DNA from 2 places in the Rathayibacter sp. AY1H3 genome. Region 1 is predicted to be linked to the other one. Evidence: riboswitches for the same ligand, from Rfam matches in the RefSeq annotation. Region 1 holds a riboswitch; the other holds the start of a gene.

Region 1 (5,078 bases):
CGGGGTGGATCCGCGGCCGGTCGACACCCGCCAGATCGAGAAGAGCGCCGGACACGAGATCACGTTCGCCGACGACGTGGCCGACCCCGAGCTCGTCCGTCGTGAGCTGCTGCGGCTCTGCGACAAGGTCGCCGTGCGGATGCGCCGCTCGGGAGTGCGCTGCCGCACCGTCGCGGTGAAGGTGCGCTTCGGCGACTTCAGCACCCTCACCCGCTCCCGCACGCTCGTCGAGGCGACGGACGTGGCCCGGGTCCTCTACGAGGCCTCCTCCGCGCTCCTCGAGGTGGCCAACCCGATGCGGCGGCCCGTGCGGCTGATCGGCGTGCGCGGCGAGCAGCTGGTCGAGGGCGACGACGTCGCGTTCTCCCTGTGGAGCGACTCCGACGACTGGCGCGACGCGGAGCTCGCGGTCGACGGCGTGGCCGCCCGCTTCGGCTCCGGGGCCGTGCGTCCCGCCTCGCTCCTGTCCCGGTCGGCTCCCGAGTCGGCCAAGGGGATCGACCTCAGCGACACGCTCGCTACGCGGAACCGATCGTCAGACTGATCGGGCGGTGGTCGGAGCCGTTCGGCGGCAGGACCGCGACGGTCGCGGCGGTGACGCCGTCGGCGAGCGCGTGGTCGAGCGAGACGAGCGGCAGCAGGGACGGCCAGGTCGCCGGGAAGCCGACTCCGCCCGTGCGGACGAGACCCGCCTCCGCCAGCACCGGAGCGAACAGGTGGTCGTCCGTCGGCGTGTTGAAATCGCCGATGACCAGTGTCCGCTCCGACGCGTCGTATCGAAGAGCGGTGGCGAGGTTCGAGAGCATGGTGTCCCGCTCCTCGTGGTCGCCCGGCCGGAACGAGGCCAGGTGCACCACGAACAGGCGCGCGCTGCCGACCGGCGTGTCGACGTCGACGGCGAGCGCGCGCTCCCAGCCGAGACCGAGGTCGAGCGGCTCCTCGTCGGTCAGCTCGGTCCGGCTCCAGACGCCGACGGTGCTCGAGACGGACGAGTACGGGTACTCGTCGGCCAGCTCGGCGTCGACCGCGTCCACGGCGTCTCCGTCGAGCTCCTGCAGCGCGATCACGTCGGGGCCGCGGGCGGCGAGCGAGGCGGCCAGCCCACCGGCGTCGCTGCTCGTCTCGATGTTCTGGCTGACGACGGTGAACGAGCCGGAGCGCACGGCCGGCGCCGGAAGCGCGACCGGCAGCACCAGCACGCCGTAGACCATCGCCAGCACGGTGACCGCGGCCGCCGTCCGGCGCGACCGGAGGGCCGCCGCGGCCGCGATGAGGAGCAACACGAGCAGCCCCGTCCAGGGGATCCCGACCTCGAGGACCGACAGCCAGCCGATCGGATCGGGCAGCGCGCGGTGGAAGGCGAGGAAGGCGGCGAGCACGAGGCTCGCGACCGCCACCGCGGCCGAGCGCACGGGGCGGCGGCGGCGGGTGCGGGCGGACATCCGTCGATCATGGCAGCAGGTCCCCGGAGGTCCATGGACGAGTCCTGTGCGCCCCGGCGGGCCGCTTGTCGCCGCGGAGAGCCGCGGAGTACCGTCGCACCATGCCCAACATCGCAGTCTCCCTGGCCGACACCGTCACCACCGCGGGTACCGCGACGATCTACGGCGAGCCCGTCACCGTCGACGGCGTCTCGCTCGTCCCCGTCGCCCTCCGCTGGTTCGGTTTCGGCGGAGGCAGCGGCTCCGAGGACGGCCAGGAGGGCGGCGGCGGAGGCGGCGGCGCCACGGTCATCCCGATCGGCGCCTACATCAAGGACGACCTCGGCCTGCGGTTCCAGCCGAACGTGATCTCGGTCCTCGCCGTCGGCATCCCCTTCGTGTGGGTGACCGGCAAGGCCCTCGCGCGCATCATCCGCGCCCTCAAGAAGTAGCCGGAGCGGCCCCGCGTCAGCTGGCGCGCTGCTGGCGCGCGGGGTACCACTTCTTCTTCGTCCGGCCGAAGCCGACGATCAGACGCTCGGCGTCGTCCGGCCGGCGGGGGTCGTAGATCACCGCGGCGGGCTCACCGGCCATCCACGCGTCCCCCCGCTTCAGCGGGTATTTCTGCGCGCGCTTCTCCACACCCTCGGCGGTCCGGTAGACGACCAGGAGCCTGCCCAGATCCCGTGCCGAATCGCAATCGCCGCGTGCCGGATCCGGCCCGACGACGCGCGCCGGCACCCGCGTGCCGTAGCTGAGCAGCTCGCGGCGGATCCGCGCACGGCGCTGCCAGAGCAGGGCCTGCAGCAGGACGATCAGCAGCACGGCCAGGACGACGACCACCGACCACGACATGACGTCTATGATTGCCGACGAACACGGGAGTCCGGTGCACCGGGCTGAGAGGAAGGCAGCAGCCTTCGACCGTCGAACCTGATCTGGGTCATGCCAGCGAAGGAACGTTTCGATCTCCTCTTACCAACCCGTGCCCTCCATTCGCTTCCACGAAAGGGCACGTCAGTGCAGAACACGAACGCGCAGAACACGAACGCGCAGAACACGAACGCGCAGAACACGAACGCGCAGAACCTCACCTCCTCCGCCCCGGCCCGGCGCGATCTGCGCTGGCGGGTCGTCGACATCGTGGTGGCGAGCGTCGTCGCCGTCGCGAGCGGGATCGTCTTCTGGGCCTGGGGCCTGGCGACGAACGTCCTCGGCCTCGCCTTCGAGTTCCTGCCCGGGCTCGGCGGGCTCCTCGGCGGCGGCTGGCTCTTCGCCGGCGTCCTCGGCGGCCTGATCATCCGCAAGCCCGGAGCCGCGCTCTACACCGAGCTGGTCGCCGCGGCCGTGTCGGCTCTGATCGGCACCCAGTGGGGCTTCACCGTGCTGATCTCCGGACTCGTGCAGGGACTCGGCGCGGAGATCGTCCTGGCGCTCTTCCTCTACCGCAGCGGCCGTCCGCTCGTCGCGATGCTGGCCGGTGCCGGTGCGGGGCTCGCCCTCGCGATCAACGACCTGCTGTCGTACTACGCCGTCAACGACGCGCTCTTCAAGACCGTCTACGTCGCCTCCTCGATCGTCTCGGGCGCGCTCCTGGCCGGGCTGCTGTCCTGGTTCGCGGTGCGGGGGCTCGCGGCCTCGGGAGCGCTGGACCGCTTCGCCTCCGGGCGCGAGGGCCGGACGGTCGAGGGAGCCGGCGCGGGCGCTCGATGAGCGGCGCTTACGTCCGGGCGCGGGGCTGGAGCTGGCGGCACGCGGGACGCTCCCGCGACGCCCTCTCCGGCCTCGATCTCGCGCTGGAGCCGGGGGAGCGCGTGCTGCTCCTCGGCCCCTCCGGCGCGGGAAAGAGCACGCTGCTGCACGCCCTGGCCGGCGTCCTCGGCGGGGAGGAGGACGGCTCCGCGGCGGGCGAGCTCGAGATCGACGGAGCCGCGCCGCTCACCCGGCGCGGTGTCGCTGGGCTCGTGCTGCAGGATCCGGACACTCAGGCGGTCCTGGCGCGGGTCGGCGACGACGTCGCGTTCGCCTGCGAGAACCTCGGCGTGCCGCGCGAGGAGATCCCCGCGCGGGTGCGGGAGGCACTCGGCGACGTCGGGCTCGACGTGCCGTTGGACCACTCCACCTCGGCGCTCTCGGGCGGGCAGAAGCAGAGGCTCGCCCTGGCGGGTGTGCTCGCCATGCGTCCGCGGCTCCTGCTCCTCGACGAGCCCACCGCCAACCTCGATCCGGACGGTGTACGCGAGGTGCGGGCGGCGGTGGAGCGCACGGCCGCCCGCACGGGGGCGACGCTGATCGTCGTCGAGCACCGGGTCGACGTGTGGGTCGGCCTCGTCGACCGGGTCGTGGTGCTCGGGCGGGACGGCGCGGTCGTCGCCGACGGCGCTCCAGTCGAGGTCCTCGATCGAACGCACGACGTGCTCCGCGCCTCCGGCGTCTGGCTGCCCGGTGACACCCCCGCCCGGCGCGGGGCGAGCGTGCTGCCCTCGCCCGCCGCCCTGAGCGCGCACGACCTCGCCATCGGCCGGCCCGTCCTCGGGCGCCGCCGCTCGACCATCGTGGCCTCGGGGCTCGAGCTCGCCGTCGACTCCGCGCGGGCCACGGCCGTGCTGGGACCCAACGGCGCGGGGAAGTCGACCCTCGCGCTCACGCTGGCCGGTCTCCTGCCGCCGGTCGCGGGGCGGGTGACCGCCTCCGAGTCGCTCCGCGCCGGTGCGGGCCCGGAGCCGATCCGCTGGACCTCGGCTCAGCTCGCCGGACGGATCGCGATGGTGTTCCAGGAGCCGGAGCACCAGTTCCTCACCGCTCGCGTGCGCGCCGAGCTCGCGCTGGGCGCCCGCGACGAGACGGAGCGGCATCGGGCGGAGGAGCTCCTGGAGCGCCTCGGCCTCGCGCACCTCGCCGACGCCAATCCGTTCACCCTCTCCGGAGGCGAGAAGCGGCGCCTGGCCGTCGCGTCCGCCCTCACCCGGTCGCCGTCCGTGCTCGTCCTCGACGAGCCGACGTTCGGGCAGGACCGCCTGACCTGGGAGGTGCTCGTCGACCTCCTCGCCGAGCAGCGCGACGCGGGCACGGCGGTGCTCGCCGTCACCCACGACGAGGCGCTGGTCGCCGCCCTCGCCGACTCGGTCGTCACCCTCGGCGCCCGCGAGGTGGTGTCGGGATGACGCTCCTCGACTCCGTTCCCGCGCGCAGCCGGATCGCCCGGGCCAACCCGGTCGCCAAGCTCCTCGCCAGCTTGGTCATCGCGTTCGCGCTCCTCCTCACGGTCGATGCGGTCTCCGCGGCGACGGCGCTGGCGCTCGAGCTGCTGGTTCTGCCCTTCGCGGGGCTCCGGGCGGGTGAGCTCGTGCGGCGGACGGCTCCCGTCTGGATCGCGGCTCCGCTCGCCGGCCTCTCGACAGTCCTCTACGGGCGTGACAGCGGCGCCGTCTACGCGGAGTTCCTCATCGTCTCGGTCACAGAGGGATCCGTCGCCCTCGGGCTGGCCATCGCGCTGCGCGTCCTGGCGATCGGACTGCCGAGCGTGGTCCTCATCGCCACCACCGACCCGACGGACCTGGCGGACGGCCTCGCGCAGATCCTGCGCCTGCCCTCGCGCTTCGTGCTCGGCGCTCTCGCCGGCATGCGGCTCGTCGGTCTGCTCGTCGACGACTGGCG
Region 2 (5,078 bases), on a different contig from region 1:
CCGGTCAGCCACTCCTTGGCCTCCGTCAGCGCCTCGACCAGGGCGTCGGAGGAGGCGTTGCGCCCGGCCAGGAGCGTCGCCATCGCGGACGAGAGCGAGCACCCGGTGCCGTGCGTGTTCGAGGTGGCGACGCGCTCGCCGGGGACCTCGCGCACGAGGCCGTCGGGGGTGACGATCGCGTCCGGGGTGGCGGGGCCGTCGAGGTGGCCGCCCTTCACCAGCACGGCGGCGTCGAGGGCGCGGGCGAGCATCGCCCCCTGCGCGAGCGCGGCCGGCCAGTCGGAGGCGGTCGGCTCTCCGGCCAGCACGCCCAGCTCGGGGAGGTTCGGCGTCACCAGGTCGGCGCGGCGGAGCAGGTCGCGCACGGCGTCCTCCGCCTCGGGAGCGAGCAGCCGGTGACCGCTGGTCGCGACCATCACCGGATCCACGACCACGACGGGCGGGCGGACCTCGTCGAGCCACTCGGCGACGACTCCGGCGTACTCGGCCGTGGCGAGCATCCCGATCTTCACCGCGTCGATCGTGACGTCGTCGCTCACCGCGTCGAGCTGCTCGCGGAGGAACGCGGCGGGTGGCAGGTGCACGGAGCGGACCCCGTGCGTGTTCTGCGCGACGAGCGCGGTGACGACCGCCATGCCGTAGCCGCCGAGCGCGCCGATCGACTTGAGGTCGGCCTGGACGCCGGCACCGCCGGTCGGATCGGTGCCGGCGATGCTGAGGACACGGGGGACGCGGGCGCCGGCGGTCACCGGTCCCACTCCGCTCGGATCAGGCGGGCGGCCGCCGCGGGGTCGGCGGCCGTGCAGAGCGCCGACACGACCGCGAGGCCGGCCGCACCGGCGAGGCGGAGTGGCCCCGCGTCCGCGGCTCCGACTCCGCCGATGGCGACGCAGGGCAGCGCCGCGGCCGCGGCGAGGGCGGCGAACCCGTCGACACCGAGGGGAGCGGGGTGGTCGGGCTTGGTCGCGGTGGGCCGGATGACGCCGACGCCGAGGTAGTCGACCGTCCCCGCGGGCAGGGCACGGACGGCGGCGAGGTGCTCGGGGGTGTTCGCGGTGAGCCCGATCACCGCGTCGGGACCGAGCAGCGAGCGGGCGGCGGTGACGGGGAGGTCGGACTGCCCGAGGTGGACGCCGTGGACGCGGGCGCCCGCGAGGCGGGCGGCGAGGGCGACGTCGACGCGGTCGTCGACCAGCAGGGTCGTGCGCTCGTCGAGGACGGCGGCGACGGCCCGGGTCAGGGCGACGAGCTCGGCGGCGGGGGCGTCGTGATCGCGGATCTGCACGGTCGTGACTCCGCCCCGGACGGCGGCGGCGACCACCGCGGGCACGCCGCGCTGGCCGCACTGGGCGGTGTCCGTGACGAGGTGGAGCGAGAGGTCGAGGCTCATGCGATCCGCGCCCCGGCCTCGGCGTCGGCCGGCTGGAGGGCAGCGAGGGCGTCGAGGAGGCCGACGGCGAAGGACCCGGGACCGCTGCTCGCTACGGCGGCCCGCTCGGCGGCGAGGCCCCAGACCGCGGAAGCGCTGACGGCCGCGTCGAGCGGGCGGGCGCCCGCGCCGAGGAACGCCGCCATCACGGCGCCGAGCGCGCAGCCGCCGCCGGTCACGCGGGTCAGCAGCGGGTGGCCGCCCGTGACCCGGACGACCCGCTCGCCGTCGGTGACGAGGTCGACCGCTCCCGAGACGGCGACCACGCCTCCGGTGCGGCGGGCGAGGACGCGGGCGGAGTCGAGCGCCTGCTCGGCGGTGTCGACGGCGTCCACGCCGCGGCCGCCCGCACCGGCTCCCGCGAGGGCGAGGATCTCGGAGGCGTTGCCGCGGATGATCGCGGGCCGCGCCTCGAGCAGCTCCACCGCCAGAGCGGTGCGGACGGGCAGCGGGCCCACGGCGACCGGATCGAGCACCCACGGGGTACCGGCGCGTCCGGCCGCGGCGACCGCCTCGCGAGCACCCTCGCGCTGCTCCGCTCCGGGCGTGCCGAGGTTGACGAGCACGGCCGAGGCGAGGCCCGCGAAGACGCCCGCCTCGCCGGGCAGGTCGCACATCGCCGGGCTGGCGCCGAGGGCCAGGAGGCTGTTGGCGGTGAAGCCGGTGACGACCGCGTTCGTGATGCACTGCACCAGGGGCCCGGCGGCGCGGAGCTCGGCGAGATCGCGACCCACGGACGCCGGGTCGGGCGCCGTGTCGGCGGGGAGGGTCGGGTGGACAGGCGTGCGAATGCTCATTCGCGACATCCCTTCGCTAGTACGAACTAGATCAGGTTCAACGGGTCTTCTCTCAGCCCTGGCGGGCACCCCGTGTCACTGCGCACGACCCTAGCAGCGGGCGCGGGCGCGCTCGCTGCTGCAGTGCGAGAGGAGCCAGCGGGACGTCGTCGCCCCTTCGCCCGGGAGCGGCCGCTCAGCCGGTGAGGATCGTCGAGTCGCCGCGCGGCCCCACCGCGACGCGGAGGCCGATCGGAAGCCGCTCGCGCATCGCGTCGACATGGCTGATCAGGCCGATCGTCCGACCGCCCGACCGCAGCTCGTCGAGCGTGCTGAGCGCCGTCTCGAGCGTCTCGGCATCGAGCGAGCCGAAGCCCTCGTCGATGAACATGGTCTCGAGCGAGATGCCGCCGGACTGCGCCGTCACCACGTCGGCGAGGCCGAGGGCGAGGGCGAGCGAGGCGAGGAACGTCTCGCCGCCGGAGAGCGAGGCGGGCTGCCGGCGGACGCCGGTGAAGGCGTCGAGCACGTCGATCCCGAGGCCGGAGGCGGCGCCGCGGTAGGCGAGCGAGTCGTCGTGGGCGAGTGCGTAGCGGCCGCTGGTCATCGCGTCGAGGCGGAGGTTCGCCGCGGTCACGATCTCCTCCAGGCGTCCGGCGAGGGCGAAGGCCTCGAGGTCCATCCGGCGCGTGTTCTGCCCCCGGCCGGAGACGGTCTCGGCCAGCGCGCGCAGCTCCTCGTGGCGATGGAGACGCTCACCCAGCACGGCGAGGCGGCCCGCGGCCGTCGCGGCGAGCTCGGCCAGGCGCTCCGAGCGGTGCTCGAGCACGGAGAGGCCGGCTCGCGCCTCGTCGCGACGGGCGGAGGCCTCGCGCGAGCGCTCCTCGGCGGCGGCGAGGTCGACGGCCGTGCCCGGCAGTCCGCGGAGTTCCGGGTCGGCGAGCACCGCCTCCGTCGCGCTCCGCCGTCGCTCGTGCTCGGCGACGACGGCCTCGGCCCGCGCCCGGTCCCCGCTGGCCAGCGCGGCCGACTCGGCCTCCTCGGCGGTCGTGAAGCCGCGCTCGGCGAGGACCTCGGCGAGCTCCTCCCGGGCGGCGGCGGCGGCCTCGGACCGCGAGACGGCCGCCTCCTCGGCCTCGACCAGGGCGACGGCACGACGGCGCTGGGCGTTCAGCTGCTCGACCCGCGAGGCGACGCTCGTCGCGCCGTCGCGGAAGGCCTCGACGCGCTCCCGCAGCAGCCGCAGCGCTTCAGCGGCGAGGGCGGACTCGTCGGCGCGGGCGCGGTGCTCCTCGCGAGCGGCGTCCCGTCCGGACGTGAGAGCGTCGATCCGGGTGCGCAGCCGGGTGCGCTCGCGCCGCAGCTCCTCCATGCGGGCGGCGGCGCGGCGCGCCGAGGCGAGCCGCTCCTCGTGCGCCGGGCGGAGCGACTCCGGATCCGCGTCCTCGCCCACACGCTCCTCGAGCGCCGCGAGAGCCCGAGCCGCGGCTCCCTCGCGCTCGCGGGCGCCGTCGAGGGCGGCGGCGGCGCGCTCCACCGCGACGCGGGCCCGGTCGAGGTCGTCGGTGCCGACCGTCGTCGGGCCGTCGTGCTCGGCCGGGCGGGGGTGCTCGCACGAGCCGCAGACGGGGCAGGGCTCGCCCGGCTCCAGCCGCTCGGCGAGCTCCCCGGCGAACCCGGCGAACCGGCGCGCGATCAGGGCGGCCTGCTCCGTGGCGCGCTCGCCGTGGACGCGCGCCGCGTCGGCGTAGGCCGTGCCGAGCCGCTGCAGACCCGCCGCAGTGAGATCGCGCTCGAGGGCCGCGGCGATCCTCCGCTCGAGCGCGGCGAGCGCGTCGACGCGCGTGGGGACAGCGGCGGCCTCCCCGGCCAGGGACTCCTCCTCGGCGGCGAGCGCGTCGACGTGGGCGGGCAGCTCGCGCAGCTCCGCCTCGATCCCCGCGAGCGCGGTCGCCGCCGCCTGCTCGGCGCGTGCGGACCGCTCGGTGACGCGCTCCGCGTCGGGGAGCCGGCGCTCCTCGGCCAGCGCCTCGGCGAGGGCGCCGAGGACAGCGGCGAGCCGTTCGGCCGTCTCGGCGGCCGGGCCCCCGGACGCGTCCCCGTAGGCGTCGGCGGCGAGGTCGCGCTGCTGCCGGGCGGCCCGCTCCTTCTCGGCGGCTGCCCGGGCGGAGCGGAGCAGCGGCAGCACGCCGTCGGCCCGGCGCGCGCGCTCGATCGCGGCCCGCTGCTGCTCGACGTGCGCCTCGGCGACCACGAGCTCCTCCGCCTCGATGAGGGCGCGCCGGCGCCGCTCCTGGCCCCGGGCGATGCGCCGGGCCTCGTCGAAAGCGGCGCCCGCGGCCTCGTGCGCTGCGTCGGCCGCGGCGGAGCCGGCCCGGGCCGCCTCGAGCGGAGCGGCGAGCCGCGCCGGCAGCCCGGCGAACCAGGCGGCGTCCGGCAGAGGCGGCTCGGCTCCGTCATCGAGGAGCCGGACGGCCTCGTCCGCGAGCGCCGTCACGGCCGCGCGCTCCTCCTCGAGCCCGACGGCGCTCGCGTCGCGCTGCTCGAGCAGGCGGCGGCGGAGCAGATCGAAGCGCTCGGTCGCGAAGAGCGTGCGCAGGAGCCGCTGCCGGTCGTCGTTCTTCGCGAGCAGGAACTCGTGGAAGCGGTTCTGCGCCAGCAGGATCACCTGGAGGAACTGGTCCTTCGTCAGGCCGACGATCCGGCCGATGTCGGCGCCCACCTCCTTCGCGCTCGACGAGAGCCCGACCCAGGTGCCGTCGACCTGCTCCAGCAGCTCGACCTTCGCCGGCTGGGTCGTGGTGCCGGTGCCGCGCCGTTTCGGCCGCTCGTACTCGGGCGAGCGCCGGACGCGGTAGACGCGCCCCGCCGCC

What was found. Region 1 has a riboswitch for thiamine pyrophosphate ahead of C5C33_RS12870 (ECF transporter S component). Riboswitches for the same ligand answer to the same signal wherever they lie in the genome.
Region 2: linked by a shared signal. The riboswitch ahead of thiM (hydroxyethylthiazole kinase) and the one ahead of C5C33_RS12870 (ECF transporter S component) in region 1 are both predicted to bind thiamine pyrophosphate.

Annotation. Positions count from the first base shown of each region.
Region 1 is NZ_PSUU01000032.1:39,641-44,718, reverse strand. It holds gene dinB (DNA polymerase IV) at 1-544, shown strand, start outside; gene C5C33_RS12885 (endonuclease/exonuclease/phosphatase family protein) at 519-1,442, opposite strand; gene C5C33_RS12880 (hypothetical protein) at 1,544-1,873, shown strand; gene C5C33_RS12875 (DUF3592 domain-containing protein) at 1,890-2,276, opposite strand; TPP riboswitch at 2,291-2,398, shown strand; gene C5C33_RS12870 (ECF transporter S component) at 2,442-3,134, shown strand; gene C5C33_RS12865 (ABC transporter ATP-binding protein) at 3,131-4,585, shown strand; gene C5C33_RS12860 (energy-coupling factor transporter transmembrane protein EcfT) at 4,582-5,078, shown strand, end outside.
Region 2 is NZ_PSUU01000018.1:59,208-64,285, reverse strand. It holds gene thiD (bifunctional hydroxymethylpyrimidine kinase/phosphomethylpyrimidine kinase) at 1-749, opposite strand, end outside; gene thiE (thiamine phosphate synthase) at 746-1,390, opposite strand; gene thiM (hydroxyethylthiazole kinase) at 1,387-2,226, opposite strand; TPP riboswitch at 2,218-2,309, opposite strand; gene C5C33_RS08910 (AAA family ATPase) at 2,402-5,078, opposite strand, start outside.